Regions from separate parts of the Ochrobactrum sp. EDr1-4 genome, predicted to be linked through region 1. Evidence: predicted binding sites of a transcription regulator. Region 1 holds the regulator's gene; the other holds the start of a gene.
The links. Region 1 encodes LexA, which represses DNA repair genes until DNA is damaged. Its sites were predicted from a motif close to TGTTCNNNNTGTGTTCNG; they were not measured.
Positions count from the first base shown of each region.

Region 2: ACOZHT_RS17790 (helicase-related protein) is a predicted target of LexA. The motif match lies at 5,292-5,309, and genes of this name have one in related genera.

Region 1 covers NZ_JBLZOF010000003.1:220,293-227,788, forward strand. The annotation lists gene trpD (anthranilate phosphoribosyltransferase) at 1-81, shown strand, start outside; gene trpC (indole-3-glycerol phosphate synthase TrpC) at 98-898, shown strand; gene moaC (cyclic pyranopterin monophosphate synthase MoaC) at 902-1,378, shown strand; gene glp (gephyrin-like molybdotransferase Glp) at 1,402-2,616, shown strand; gene lexA (transcriptional repressor LexA) at 2,737-3,456, shown strand; gene ACOZHT_RS12090 (ComEC/Rec2 family competence protein) at 3,517-6,045, opposite strand; gene gltX (glutamate--tRNA ligase) at 6,299-7,496, shown strand, end outside.
Region 2 covers NZ_JBLZOF010000006.1:89,424-96,919, reverse strand. The annotation lists gene ACOZHT_RS17805 (CarD family transcriptional regulator) at 1-407, opposite strand, end outside; gene fdxA (ferredoxin FdxA) at 807-1,145, opposite strand; gene ACOZHT_RS17795 (RNA-binding S4 domain-containing protein) at 1,504-1,890, opposite strand; gene ACOZHT_RS17790 (helicase-related protein) at 1,892-5,020, opposite strand; gene ACOZHT_RS17785 (acetyl-CoA C-acetyltransferase) at 5,738-6,931, opposite strand; gene ACOZHT_RS17780 (heme-binding protein) at 7,121-7,496, shown strand, end outside.

The DNA.
Region 1 (7,496 bases):
GCCGCGCAATCAATCGATAGCGGTGCGGCGCTGGCCGTTCTGCAAAAAGTTATCGCTGTATCAAACGACAAGCCGCTCTGACGGAGAGGATCACATTATGTCCACCGACATTCTGCGGAAAATTGAAGCCTATAAGCGCGAAGAAATCGCTGCTGCAAAGGCGTGCCTTCCACTTGATGAAGTAAAGGCACGGGCCAAGGATCAACCAGCAACGCGTGGTTTTCTCAAAGCACTCGAAGCAAAGCGCGCTGCCAACAAGTTTGCTCTTATTGCCGAGATCAAGAAGGCAAGCCCGTCAAAAGGTCTTATCCGTCCGGATTTTGATCCACCCGCATTGGCAAAAGCCTATGAAGATGGTGGTGCGGCCTGTCTTTCAGTTCTGACAGATACACCTTCGTTTCAAGGCGCACCGGAGTTTCTTACCGCCGCACGCAACGCTTGCTCACTGCCTGCGCTGCGCAAGGATTTCCTGTTCGACACTTATCAGGTCTATGAAGCGCGCAGTTGGGGTGCGGATTGCATTCTGATCATTCTGGCAAGCGTGGATGACAATGTCGCCAAAGCGCTTGAAGAAACCGCCTTTGAGCTTGGCATGGATGCGCTGATTGAAGTGCATGACGAAGAAGAAACCGAACGCGCGTTGAAACTTTCATCGCGTCTTGTTGGTGTCAATAACCGCAATCTGCGTACCTTCGAACTCGACCTCGCCGTTTCAGAGCGTCTTGCAAAAATGGTACCTTCGGACCGTCTCCTCGTCGGCGAAAGTGGCATCTTCAGCCATGATGACTGTCTGCGCCTCGAAAAGTCGAATATTGGCACATTCCTGATTGGCGAAAGCTTGATGCGCAAAGATGATGTGGCCAGCGCCACCCGCGAACTTCTGACTGGCAAGGCATAAATAATGACGGCAAAGCTCACCCATATCGACCAGACTGGTGCCGCCCATATGGTCGATGTTGGCGACAAGGCAGAGACAGACCGCGTGGCGACTGCCGAAGGTGCTGTCAGAATGAAGCCAGAAACGCTGGCGCTCATTCTGGACGGCAATGCAGCCAAAGGCGATGTCATTGGCACAGCACGGTTTGCTGGCATTATGGCGGCGAAAAAGACCGCTGATCTTATTCCGCTCTGTCATCCGCTGATGCTCACCAAAGTGTCCGTCGAGATCGAACCCGACCAAACCCTGCCCGGCTTGCGCGTGTCTGCGACCGCAAAACTAAAAGGTCGTACCGGCGTTGAAATGGAAGCACTGACTGCCGTTTCGGTCACCTGCCTGACAATCTATGACATGGCCAAAGCTGTGGATCGCCATATGGAAATTACCGATATTCGCGTTTCGGCAAAAAGCGGCGGCAAGTCGGGCGACTGGAAAGCCTGATTATCCAGACAAGAGGAAACCCCATGTCGCTGTTACCGGTCGATGAAGCCCTTGCACGCATTCTGAGTAGTGCTCAACCGCATGGAACAGAGACAATCTCGCTTTTTGAGGCGGGCGGACGGGTCGTTGCAGAAAACGTTCAGGCTAAACTACAACAGCCTCCCTTTGATTGCTCGGCGATGGATGGCTATGCGATAATCGCGCCCGAACGCATCAACTATCCCCTTGAGTTCATTGTCATCGGCGAATCAGCTGCCGGCAAACGCTTTGAAGGCGCGCTCAAACGAGGCGAAGCCGTACGCATTTTTACCGGCGCACCCATGCCCACTGGTGCTGATAGTATTGTTATTCAGGAAGATACTGAACGATCAGGTGAAAAGCTCAAGATTCGTGAGGGATTAGACGTAGGCCGCCATATCCGTCGCGCTGGCCTCGATTTTGCGCCCGGCGACGTGGTGCTACCAATCGGTCGTTCTCTTGATGCGCCAGCGCTTTCGCTTGCAGCAGCGAGCGGCAATGCAAAAATTTCAGTGTTTCGTCAGCCGCGTATCGCAATACTCGCTACCGGCGATGAACTTGTTCGGCCCGGAATAATCCCCGGCCCTGACCAGATCGTCGCCTCTAACAGTGTCGGCATTGCGGAAATCGTTCGTCGTGCAGGTGGTGAGCCGAAAGATATGGGCATCATCATTGATGATCCGGCCAAAATAGAAACAGCAATCAGCGAAGCTTTTGCAGATGGCATCGACATTCTGGTGACGATTGGTGGCGCATCCGTTGGAGATCGCGATTACGTTCACGGCGCTTTAAAGAATTGTGGTGTTGATCTCGATTTCTGGAAAATCGCAATGCGCCCCGGTAAACCGCTGATGTATGGGCGCAAAACAGTTTCTGACAAAACAGTGCATGTTATCGGGCTTCCGGGAAATCCGGTTTCCAGCCTTGTATGCAGCCTTGTTTATCTGCGCCCACTTGTCGCCAAACTTTCCGGCACGCAGCTGAACGCAGATATACGCCCAGCCAAGCTCGGTGAGGCGATGAAAGCCAATGATCACCGGCGCGACTATGTACGCTCGACCGTTAGTCAGGCATCTGACGGCACACTGATTGCAACACCTTTCCCCGTTCAGGATTCGTCGATGCTTTCGGCACTGGCTCGCTCTCAAGCATTGCTAATCCGGGATGAGCATGCCCCGGCAGCAGACGCTGGCGATGCCTGCACAATCTTGATGCTGTAAAGAACTCAGCCCCTTCTCTCGACCATTAATCATTTTAAAACCATTGCGGAACAAGACTGGAACATATAGGGTTCGTTCTGGTTTTGTTTTTATTTGATTCTGGTCCGGAGGGTATAGCGCATGTTGACCCGTAAACAGCACGAGCTTCTGCTGTTCATTCATGAACGTCTTAAAGAGACGGGCATCCCTCCGTCGTTTGACGAGATGAAAGAGGCTCTCGATTTGGCTTCAAAATCGGGCATTCATCGCCTTATTACGGCGTTGGAAGAGCGTGGTTTTATCAGACGGCTTCCCAACCGCGCTCGTGCGCTGGAAGTTCTTCGCCTGCCAGATTCAATTGCTCCGGGCTTGAACGCGCAAAAGAAGTTCGCCCCAAGTGTCATCGAAGGAAGCCTCGGCAAAGCTCCACCACCGCCGGTACGTCCTGCCCCTGTTACGGCAAATGATGACGCTCCCGCGACTGTTTCCATACCGATGATGGGGCGAATTGCAGCAGGTGTGCCAATCTCAGCAATTCAAAATCAAACACATTCTATCAGCCTGCCACTCGAAATGCTGGGCGCTGGCGAGCATTATGCGCTGGAAGTCAAAGGCGACTCGATGATTGAGGCCGGAATTTTTGATGGCGACACCGTCATCATTAAGCGCGGCGAGACAGCCAATCCGGGAGAAATCGTTGTCGCACTCGTCGATGATGAGGAAGCAACATTGAAGCGCTTCCGTCGCAAAGGTGCGTCTATTGCTCTGGAAGCAGCTAACCCCGCTTATGAAACACGCATTTTCGGTCCAGATCGTGTGCGGGTGCAGGGTAAGCTAATCGGTCTCATCCGGCGCTATTAAATGACTGCATTTTGAGGAAACGTGCAGCTCACTGTGATTCCTCTTAAGCAGTGCGATGAATTAAAGCGGCTCTGAGAATTCTGTAAGGTTTTGTGTCGCGTCGTAAGCTTTGCTTTTCTCAATGCCTGCTCTCTTTTGATATTCGCGATCAGGAAGCCCCCTCGCCGCTCGCGAATAGAGACGATGCAAATGCCACGGGCGCGTTGGCGCATCGACCGAAAAGGTCAATTGATCAGTGTAGCCGGCTAAATTAGTCGTCTTGGTTCGGGCGAAGCGGTAAATTTTATTCTCTTGCGTAATACCGTTTTCGTCATAGTTGATCGCAGAAGCGCTTACACGTAGCAGCTTATACCCCAGCCTGAGCTCCAAGGTGCCTTTTAAGGCTAGTTCCTGTCGGTCAACCATCAAAACATTGGAACGCTCACAGCTCAGTTCCTTTCCGGCTATAGCAAGAATGACGACATCACCAATGTTGCAGGCAACCTCTTTCATTCCTTCATCTGCGGTATAAGACAGCATTCTACCGTCCCGCAGCGGGATCGTGCACAAGCCTTCTTCGCAAACAAAGGCTTCCTCAGCTGATATTGGGCTCTGTTTTTTTACCACCTGCGGCGGAATAAACTCTTTAATCAGATAGGCCGTCTGCCAGTTTTGCGCAGTAAATTTTGGAGGCCTGCTACGGTTGACCGCAAAATTTCCATCGGGCAGCCGAACAGCCACAAATTTCGCATCTTCACTCACAAGAACATCTGGCAGCGGTGTTCTTATAAATATGGCAAGTCCGATCACTACGAACGGTAACGCCAACCATCGCATCCTTGTTGTAAACACAACCGCTATAACAAGCGCCAGTGTCCAGAGAATAAGCGTGCTTGCTGGCATAACACCCGGATTACCATCTGGCGAAAAGCTGGCGACAAAACTTGCAATATGTCTCACCAGTAAAACGCCAAAGCCCATAATCTGCAATGGTAGCCAATCGAGATGCAGCGGCATCAATAACAGGCTCAACACTGCGAATGGCATAACCAATATAGAGATAACGGGTAGCGCCAATACGTTGCCAACGAGTCCAAACGGAGCCGTATTATTGAAATGATAGGCTGCAAAAATTCCGCTGGCCACACCGGCAACAATAGACGTCGCTCCCGTCGCGACAGCTGGTATAAGCATTTTTGAAACGATCCCGCGCGGCTTGGCGCGACGATCTTCAATCGCTGTTTGTTTACGAGATTTCCTATCGCTCCACCAAGCAAATGCTGCAATCAGGCCTGCGGTGGCTGAAAACGACATTTGAAAGCTTGGCCCCAGAATTTCATGCGGGGAGATTGCAATCATTGCCACTGAGGCAATCGCCAAATTGCGCATACTGATCGCCGCACGGTCCGCCAACAACGCGCAGAGCATCACAACAATCATCACATAGCTTCGTTGTGCAGCGACGTCAGCACCTGACATTGCCAGATAGAACGTGCAGCTTAGAAGCGAGAGAAATGCAGCGATTTTTTTGACCGGATATCTGGCACTAAACGCTGGCGCGAGTGCGAATATTGATCGCAATGACATCATCACGACACCCGCAGCCAACACCATATGTAAACCGGAAATGGACAAGATATGCGCGAGACCCGCTTTGCGCAGATCCTCATTTGTTTCTTCACTTATCCCCGCTCGTTCTCCGGCGATCAGCGCGGCAGCAACACTCCCATCCTCGCCTGAAAGCACTTCCGCAATACGTTCAGAAACATGCACCCGTAATTGGGCGATAGCGCCCGAAATTTTAGCAAATATCTCACTTGGCGCTGGCACATCAGCGACTTTCGGTGTTCCCAAAAAGAAGCCATTCGCTCCTATCCCTCCGAAATAAGCATGAAAGGCAAAGTCGTAGTTTCCTGGTCGAACAGGGCCAGAAGGTACACGCAAGCGAGCGAAACCAGTCAAGCCGCTGCCAATTTCCGTTTTGGCTGGTATATCACGCGCGGTAATCCGGATGCGTTGCGGCGAATAGCGAAGTTTGGGTCTTTGCGTTTCAAGCAATTCGAGCGTCACACGCCAACTGCCGTTATCGCGATATTCTAAGCCGACAACTCTGCCAGTGATACGCGTTGCGACCTCAGAACCTAACAATTGCGTACTTCGTCGTTCAGTCTCGAACTTTCCCGCAACTATCCCCAATAATACCGCCAACACGAGTGTTACTGCTTGTGATACGAGGAAATATTTTCGGAATAAAAACCGTATTAAACAAACAGCCACAATAACAGACAAAATGGGCAACCATTCAGGCTCATAAGAGAGCGTGAAATAGACGACAGCTCCCAAACCCATAAAAACGGGAAAAAGAAGAAAAAATATTCCGCGCCCTATTTCACGACTGAGCGCTGCAATGAAAAGCTGACGTGAACTACTCGGCAGTTCCCGCACACGCTCGAAAGGTGTCAGTTTCCTTCCCGGTAAAGCGACGGGATAAATGTCAGCTCGTTCGTTTGGTAACCACGGTTCGGGAAGCAAGGCACGCGCAAGACCTTCAGGCATGTCTTTGACAAATGCCCGCTCGCTGACCTCTTGTCTTTCCCTTATGCCCGTCATGCCCCCGCCTGACTGCAAAAGTGCCCGCGCTTCATCTAAAGAAGCACGTCCCAACGGTGCGAAAGAATTGGGAAACGCTTGCACACCGTGCTGCCTATGCTACATGAACCACAATCAAAATCGAGAGGGTTCTCGCAATGAGAGTCCTTATCGCCCGTGGACTGTGAGAAAACGGGCACTACATATTCAAAATTCTGCCTCGCGCTCGGCTTCCTGCCGCAATTCAACGAGGCTCTGACACAGTGGAGCTGTTATGTCGAAACCGGTCGTCACCCGTTTTGCCCCTTCGCCCACGGGTTATCTGCATATTGGCGGAGCCCGCACGGCTCTTTTCAACTGGCTCTATGCGAAGCATACGGGCGGCAAGATGCTGCTACGCATCGAAGATACAGATCGTGAGCGTTCTTCCGAAGCAGCCACCGCCGCCATTCTTGATGGCCTGACCTGGCTTGGTCTGGATTGGGACGGTGAACCAATTTCACAGTTCAAGCGCGCACCGCGTCACCGCGAAGTAGCAGAAGAACTCGTTGCGACCGGCAAAGCTTACTATTGTTACGCAACACCCGAAGAACTTGAAGACATGCGCGAAAAAGCACGCGCTGAAGGCCGTCCACCACGCTATGATGGCCGCTGGCGCGATCGTGATCCATCGGAAGCACCTGCAGGCGTAAAGCCAGTTATCCGAATTAAAGCCCCTCGCGATGGTGAAACCGTCGTTCGCGACGCGGTGCAGGGCGATGTCCGCTTCCCAAACAAGGATCTCGATGATTTCATCATTCTTCGTTCCGATGGCAACCCAACCTATATGCACGCGGTTGTCGTTGACGATCACGATATGGGCGTTACGCACATCATCCGCGGTGATGACCACCTGACAAATGCTGCCCGCCAGACCGTGATTTATGACGGTATGGGCTGGGAAGTCCCGCAGATGTCGCACATTCCGCTCATTCATGGTGCGGATGGCGCCAAGCTTTCGAAGCGTCATGGTGCACTTGGCGTCGATGCTTATCGCGCGATGGGCTACCTGCCGGAAGCACTGCGTAACTATCTCGTTCGCCTTGGCTGGAGCCACGGCGACGATGAAATCATGTCGACCGAGCAGATGATTGAATGGTTCGACGTGACCGACATCAATAAGGGTGCTGCGCGTTTTGACTTCCAGAAGCTGGAAGCCATCAACGGCGTTTATATGCGCGCCAGCGATGATAAGGCTCTGTTTGACGCATTGATCGCTGTACTGCCTGAAATCGAAGGTGGCAAAGAACTGGAAGCGTCGCTTGACGAAAAGGGACGTGCACAGCTTCTGACAGCCATGCCGGGTCTGAAAGATCGTGCGAAGACACTGGTCGAGCTCGCAGATGGCGCGAAGTTTATTTTCGCCAAGCGTCCTCTTGCATTTGACGAAAAAGCGGCATCCCTGCTCAATGATGAAGGTCGTGAAATTCTTA
Region 2 (7,496 bases), on a different contig from region 1:
CGCTCCGAATAGGACTGCTCTGGCTGATTTTCAGCGCGATGCAGATCACGAACAACTTCAGAAATCATAATCAGGTCGCCGGAATTGATCTTTGCATCATATTCCTGTGCGCGGCGCGACCACATGGTGCGCTTCACGCGTGCACGGCCCTGTACGACCTTCAATGCGCGTTCGACATAATCGGTTTCCGACAGCTTGCGCATACCGATCGTAACAGCCTTAGCGACTGGAACTTTCAGGCGCATCTTGTCTTTTTCAAAGTCGATTACAAAAAGCTCAAGCTTGTGGCCGGCAACTTCCTGCTCTTCGATGGCTACGATTTGACCAACGCCGTGAGCTGGGTAAACAATGGATTCACCGGTCTTGAAACCTTGACGAGCCGGCGTCTTCTTCTGCTGGGATGTCATACGCTCTAATACTCCCTGTTGTGCCCGGCACAACTCGCCGGTTAACACATGATTTCGACCGCACTTCTTGGGAGAAGTACGGAAGTCGTTGCGGTTTTGAACTGGAAGCGCGTCTCAGGCACAAATTTATTCACCGGGAGAGTTTGGTGAGGAACGGTTGCTGCAATCGCAATAATCCATCCCGGTGCCATACAGCCCAGTAAAAAAGATTAGCCCTTTCAGAGATTAACGCATTTGCGCCACGTGTTGACGTCCAGTCACCGAAATTATTTACGCAAGGTAACACAATTTCGCGCAAGAATCAACAAATTGCCAAATATGTCGCGTTCCACGATTCAGAACGCATTTTTGAGGCAACTATTTTTATCAAAATTAACCGAAAAAAGCTCTGGCGAACGATCAATCGCCCGGTCCGGCTTCAGCCGAGAAGAACTGCTCCAGCTTGCCAGACACGCCGTCCATTTCTTTCGCTTCAGGAAGCTCATCTTTTTTGGCGGTCAGGTTTGGCCACTTCGCCGCATATTCGGCATTCAGCTCCAGCCACTTGTCGAGGCCCGGCTCAGTATCAGGGCTGATGGCTTCAGCAGGACATTCTGGCTCACAGACGCCGCAATCGATGCACTCGTCCGGATTGATGACGAGCATATTCTCGCCTTCATAGAAACAGTCGACAGGACAAACCTCGACGCAGTCCGTATATTTGCAACGAATGCAATTATCGGTCACGACATACGTCATTGTCCAACTCCTGTTGCCACTCTTCCATTTGAAGAGACGGCTTATCTCTAGTGAACTGGCAGTTAAACACGCAGATCGAACATCTGAATGTTTTCGCTCCGGTCACGTCATATGTGTCACGCATATGGTGCTACGGCGTGTGGCTTGCTTGCCAGCTCATGCCTATGCAATCGCCAACGGTGAGGTAACGACTTTATCTCGCCATGACAAGGGTCCAAACGCCGCAATATCACTATGTCACGAACATCTGAAATGGCATTTCTTTTGTGCGTGAAAATTCAGAAAATGCTTTTGTTTTAGACGCTTAACACGCAATTTCATTCGTCAAAGAGCATCAAACTGCGTCATTGCGTCCGCATCATTGACCGCGCAAACGGTCCGTTTCCCGGCGTTCTTTCTTTGTCGGTCGCCCCGCACCGCTTTCGCGCTGTGGCTTCACCGCTTCGATAGTTTTGGATTGTTGCGTTGGTTTGGGCGTCATATCTTCATAAAGAAGCTGCGCTTCGGGGGCTGGGCCACGCCGTTCTCCGGGAACCAAAACCTTGTAGACCAGAATATGCCGATCAAGCGTGATAGTCAGAACATCGCCAATCTTTACTTGATAGGCAGCCTGATCGATCTTTCCGCTATTAACCCGGACTTTACCGCCAGCGGCGAGTTTCGCCGCCAGCGATCTTGATTTAACCACGCGTGCAAAGAACAGCCACTTATCAATGCGCTGTCTTGCAATCGCTTCGGTTACCATTTTACTTCTTCATCTGCTCCTTAAGAGCAAGAAGCTTGGCAAATGGCGAATCGGGGTCAATACGAACCGGACGTTCCTGCTCGACGCGCTTGTTTGCCTGCGGGCTCACATTATCACGTTTTGGGTCACGATTTGGCTGGCGATGATCGCGATTGCCATCGCGAGGCTTGCCTTTAAAGCCTTCACGCTTGTTCTGGCCACGATCCTGACCTTCACCATCATTACGACGGTTCTTGTCAAAGCGCTTTGCACCACCACGATTATCGCGTGGAGCCTGCGCATCACCACCTTCAGTACCAGCATCCGATTTCCGCGCTTCACCCTGCTGTGGGCGATTGTTGCGCTGACGATTCTGGTTCTGATCCTGATTGCGAGTGCGACCTTCAAAGCGACCCTGACGCCAAAGAAGAATTGGCTTTGGCTCTTCAGCTGGAGCTTCAACCGCTTCTGAAACTGGCTTTGCTTGCGCAACAACCTGAGCAGGTTCGACCGCAACAGGCGCTGGAACAGGCTCTGCGGCAGGAATAGCAGGCTTAACTTCGCTAACAGGTGCAGAAGCTGGAACAGCTGCTTTGAAGACGGTTTCTTCTTCAACAACCTCAACTTTAGCAGCAATTGCAGCAGCAGCCGCAAATGCATCAAGCTCGGCTAGCTTTGCTTTGACGGCAGCCGCATCCATAGCTTCCTGACGATAACCGAGGCTTTTTAGAATCTCTTCCATGTCCTCAGCAGTCGCGCCCAGAATAGACATCATCGCTGGCGTCACAATAAAGCGACCGCCATCAAATGCGCCTTCCGCACGCGTGCCAGTACCCGGACGCCAAGCGAGCGCTGGACGGATGAGATCAGCCAAACGTTCCAGAATATCGATACGAACAGCACGACGGCCCAGCACGCGATAGCCTGCAAGACGATAGAACTGCTGATCAAAAGCCGGATCAACGACAACCGATGTACGGCCAGCGGCCAGCACATTGACGACATCGCCGTAGCCCGCGCGTTCTTTACCTTCGTTCTTCAATGCCCAAAGCAGTGTGATCAGGCCAGCAGGAGCAGGCTTGAGCAGCATTGGCATAAAAACATGATAGGCACCAAAACGCACGCCAAGACGACGAAGCGCTGCGCGCGAATCCTGATCAAGGCCGCGTACTTCTTCGCTCACATCGCGGCGCTGAAGAACACCAAGACCTTCGACGATCTGGAAAGCCAGACCGCGTGTCATGCCGGTCAGCGCATCAGCGGCATTGAGATCCGTCAAAGGCTTCAGAACGGTTTCAATGTGGTGAGCGACAAAACGTTCAATCCGTGCCGCGACCTTATCGCGTGCTGGGCCAGTCAGCTGTTCATCAGCCAAAATGACCGCGCGCGGCTTCAGCACATCATCGCCCGCAACAAGCGTGGCGACAGTCGCACCAACCCAGCGCAGAACACCGTCTGAACCGAGCGCAAAATCACCGTTGGGAGCAGCAGCAAAACGCTCCGCACGACGGTCAAATTCGGCGGCAAGCGCCTTTTGTGCAGCCGTCTTTACTGCCTTCGCATCCGGTCCATCGGACTGAACGTCAGCGGTAAAACGGAATCCTTCCAGTTGCCCGACATTATGGCCTTCGACATTTACGTCTCCGGTCGAGCTGATTTCTGCTTCTAGCATAGCATTCTCTCTCAGGCGCCTCATAAGCACGCTTGTCCTGCGGTCTACAAAGCGTTTCGTCAACCTTTCATGCAGCGCGTCGGACAATCTGTCCTCAATTTCGCGCGTCTTTTCCTGCCAGTGTGTCGGATCGGCAAGCCAACCGGGCCTGTGCGACACAAAAGTCCAGGTACGGATTTGCGCGACGCGATGAGACAGAGTGTCGATTTCCCCCTCTGTACTATCGGCGCGGCGCACCTGTTCGCTCATATAATCTTCATCAACGCTCCCTCGGCGGACCAGATCCTGATAAATGGTTGCTATGATATCGGCATGTTGAGCCGGCGCGATCTTACGATAATCTGGGAGCGCACAGGTATCCCACAAAAGTTCAATCCGCGCAGGCGTCGTTGCAAGCCGCACAATGTCTTCGTCTTTCGACAAATTTTCAAGAGCCTGCTGATCAACAGCGGGCAGAGCTTTGGTCAAACCGACGACCGGCGTTGGTGTATCCAAAGAATAGAGCAAGGCATTCAGCGAAGAAAAGTCGAAACGACCCGTTCGCCATTGTAAAACTTTTACCGGATCAAAACTATGGGCTTCGACCCGCTCAACCAATTCGTCATCCAGTGGTTGAACCTGACCCGTCACACCAAAAGTGCCATCGCGCAAATGACGACCAGCGCGACCAGCAATCTGCCCAACCTCGGCAGGTGTCAGATCTCGGAACTGATAACCATCAAACTTGCGGTTCTGCGCAAAAGCGACGTGATCGACATCGAGATTAAGCCCCATGCCAATGGCATCGGTCGCAACCAGAAAATCGACATCACCCGATTGATAAAGCTCGACCTGCGCATTGCGGGTACGCGGGCTCAGTGAACCCATCACCACGGCCGCACCACCACGCTGGCGGCGGATCAGTTCAGCAATCGCATAAACTTCGTCACTCGAAAAAGCGACAATGGCCGAACGGTTTGGCAGACGGATAATCTTCTTGGAACCGGCATAAGTTAGATGTGACAAACGCGGACGCGTCACCACTGTGATGCCACGCAGCAGCTTTTCCAAAATACCGCGCATGGTGCCAGCGCCGAGCAACAGCGTTTCCTGCCGCCCGCGCAGATGCAAAATACGATCCGTAAAAATATGCCCGCGTTCAAGATCGCCAGCGAGCTGCACTTCATCGATAGCCACAAAAGGCATATCCGTTCGGCGCGGCATGGCCTCAACAGTGCAAACAGAATAGCGCGAATTGGGTGGCGTTATTTTTTCTTCGCCGGTGATCAGCGAAACATTGGCCGCGCCCACTCTCTCGACCACACGATTGTAAACCTCGCGCGCAAGCAAGCGCAGCGGAAGACCAATCATGCCACTGCCATGTGACAACATCCGCTCAATCGCGAGATGCGTCTTGCCGGTATTCGTCGGCCCAAGCACCGCAGTCACACCGCGGCCGCTTAAGGTTAGCGGCAGATCATGGGCAGGGAGTTGGTTCATGCCAATTGTAGAATTCCCGGAACAAATGCCATACATAAAGCTATGCGATAGCACTATATGACTTGAGCCGAAAGCGCTCCTGTTAAGTTTAGACCTATGTTCTTAAAGCAATTCCGGCGCGGTCAAAGCCGCGACTGTTCTAGCCGGAACTCTTGCTTCATGCACCCTCAAAAAAACAAAACGGCTTATCCATGGCACTGCGCCTCAATACACATGATTCACGCTGGGTTTTAGATGCCCGAACATCTTAACGAATGTGCCTTTTAACGAATGGAACGACTCTGGAACGAATCAGCGACGAATCGCTGACTCTGCGTTCTTCGCCTTTTGTTCACGGCAACATATAGATGCTTACGCGTATCTTGCTACTATATGCTGAATCGCAATTATTAATGGGCGAGACTTTTCGAGTATGAAACTGCGATTCTGTTAACCTTTGCGTCTAATCGGCAAAATCCGCAGAACGCGATTAAATCACCAGTTTCTAAATTATCATTTTTTTCCGAGCCTTAGCTCAACTCAAGCCGGTTAAAAGCGTCTTTTCATTAACCTTCAGTTCAAAGCCAGAACGAATCGGCGACGAATCGCTGATCAATCGATTTTCTGTTTTTGTTCTCACAATATGTAGTGGCTCTGTCGCTGGAATCCCCATAGGGCAGCGCATAGTGGCTGCCCTATTCTCGTTCCAACGCGTATCGGCGTTAACTTTTAGGCTGTTTAAGGCCGTTCCACGCACATGGCCACACCCATGCCGCCACCTATGCAAAGCGTAGCAAGACCGCGCTTTGCGCCACGACGTTTCATCTCATAAAGAAGCGTTGTCAGCACGCGTGCACCTGATGCGCCTATCGGATGACCGATAGCGATCGCCCCGCCATTCACATTGACGATCTCTGGATTAATCCCTAGATCACGCACCACAGCACAGGATTGCGCGGCAAAGGCCTCATTCGCTTCGACCAGATCAAGATCAGCAACTGTCCAGCCAGCCTTTTCGAGCGCTTTGCGCGTAGCAGGAATTGGTCCGGTTCCCATGATCGATGGATCGACACCGGCTGTTGCCCAGGAAACAATCCGCGCAAGCGGCTCGACACCGCGCTTTGCAGCTTCATCCGCTTCCATCAGAACAACCGCCGCAGCACCGTCATTAATGCCGGACGCGTTGCCAGCCGTTACAGTGCCTTCTTTATCAAAAGCAGGCTTCAGCTTGGCCAGCGCTTCAATGGTCGTCCCTGCACGAATATATTCGTCAGCAGACACAATGGTTTCACCTTTTCGGCTTTTCACAGCAAACGGAACAATTTCATCATCGAAACGCCCGGCCTTTTGCGCGGCCTCTGCCTTGTTCTGCGAAGCAAGCGCGAAACTGTCTTGCTCATCACGACTGAGATGCCATTGTGTTGCGATGTTTTCGGCGGTGATACCCATATGATAACCGTGGAAAGCATCGGTCAGGCCGTCCTTGATCATCGTATCGATCATCTTAAAGTCGCCCATCTTCACGCCACTGCGCAGATGCGCGCAATGCGGCGCCATCGACATGGATTCCTGGCCACCTGCCACAATGATTTTCGCATCACCCGAAAGAATCTGCTGCATGCCAAGCGCCACGGCGCGCAGACCGGAACCGCAAAGCTGATTGATTGAAAACGCGGTCGCCTCAACCGGACAACCAGCGGCCATAGCGGACTGACGGGCGGGGTTCTGCCCCTCACCTGCCGTCAGCACCTGCCCGAGAATAACTTCATCAACGTCCGCTGCATCAACACCGGCGCGCTCAAGCGCTGCCTTGATTGCAACGGCTCCGAGTTCATGTGCGGGTACATTAGCGAAGGCGCCATTAAACGCCCCCACAGCGGTACGCGCGGCACTGGCGATAACGATTGCTTTCTGGGCATGTGATGCAGTCATTCTTTCCTCCTTGAAAATTACCGACAGAGAAAGACCAAAACGCATCGCTTTGCAAGTTCCGTGGAATACGGCGATGCGAAGTATTTTTGCTCAAATCAATAATCTGTTTCGTCATTCAGCGCGCAGTTAAAGCCACACGCCTCGCGCAACACGCGTTAAGTTGAGATGACGGAAACCAAGGAGATCACTATGTCCGCGCTCACCCTAGAAAAAGCCAATGCCATCATCACAGCCGCCTTTGCGAAGGCAACTGAACTGAAGCTAAAGCCATTGGCCGTATCAGTTTTTGATGCCGGCGGTCATCTGAAGGCTTTTCAAAAACAGGACGGTGCATCGATTCTGCGTTTTGAAATCGCATCCGGAAAAGCTTTCGGCGCTCTCGCTGTCGGCGCTGGATCACGCTGGCTTAACAATCAAGCAAAAGAACGGCCGCATTTCCTTGAAGGTCTGTCCAACGTTTCCGGGGGTAGAATCGTACCAGTGCCGGGCGGCGTTCTCATCAAGGGTTCCAACAACGAAATAATCGGTGCGGTTGGTATTTCCGGCGACACTTCGGATAATGATG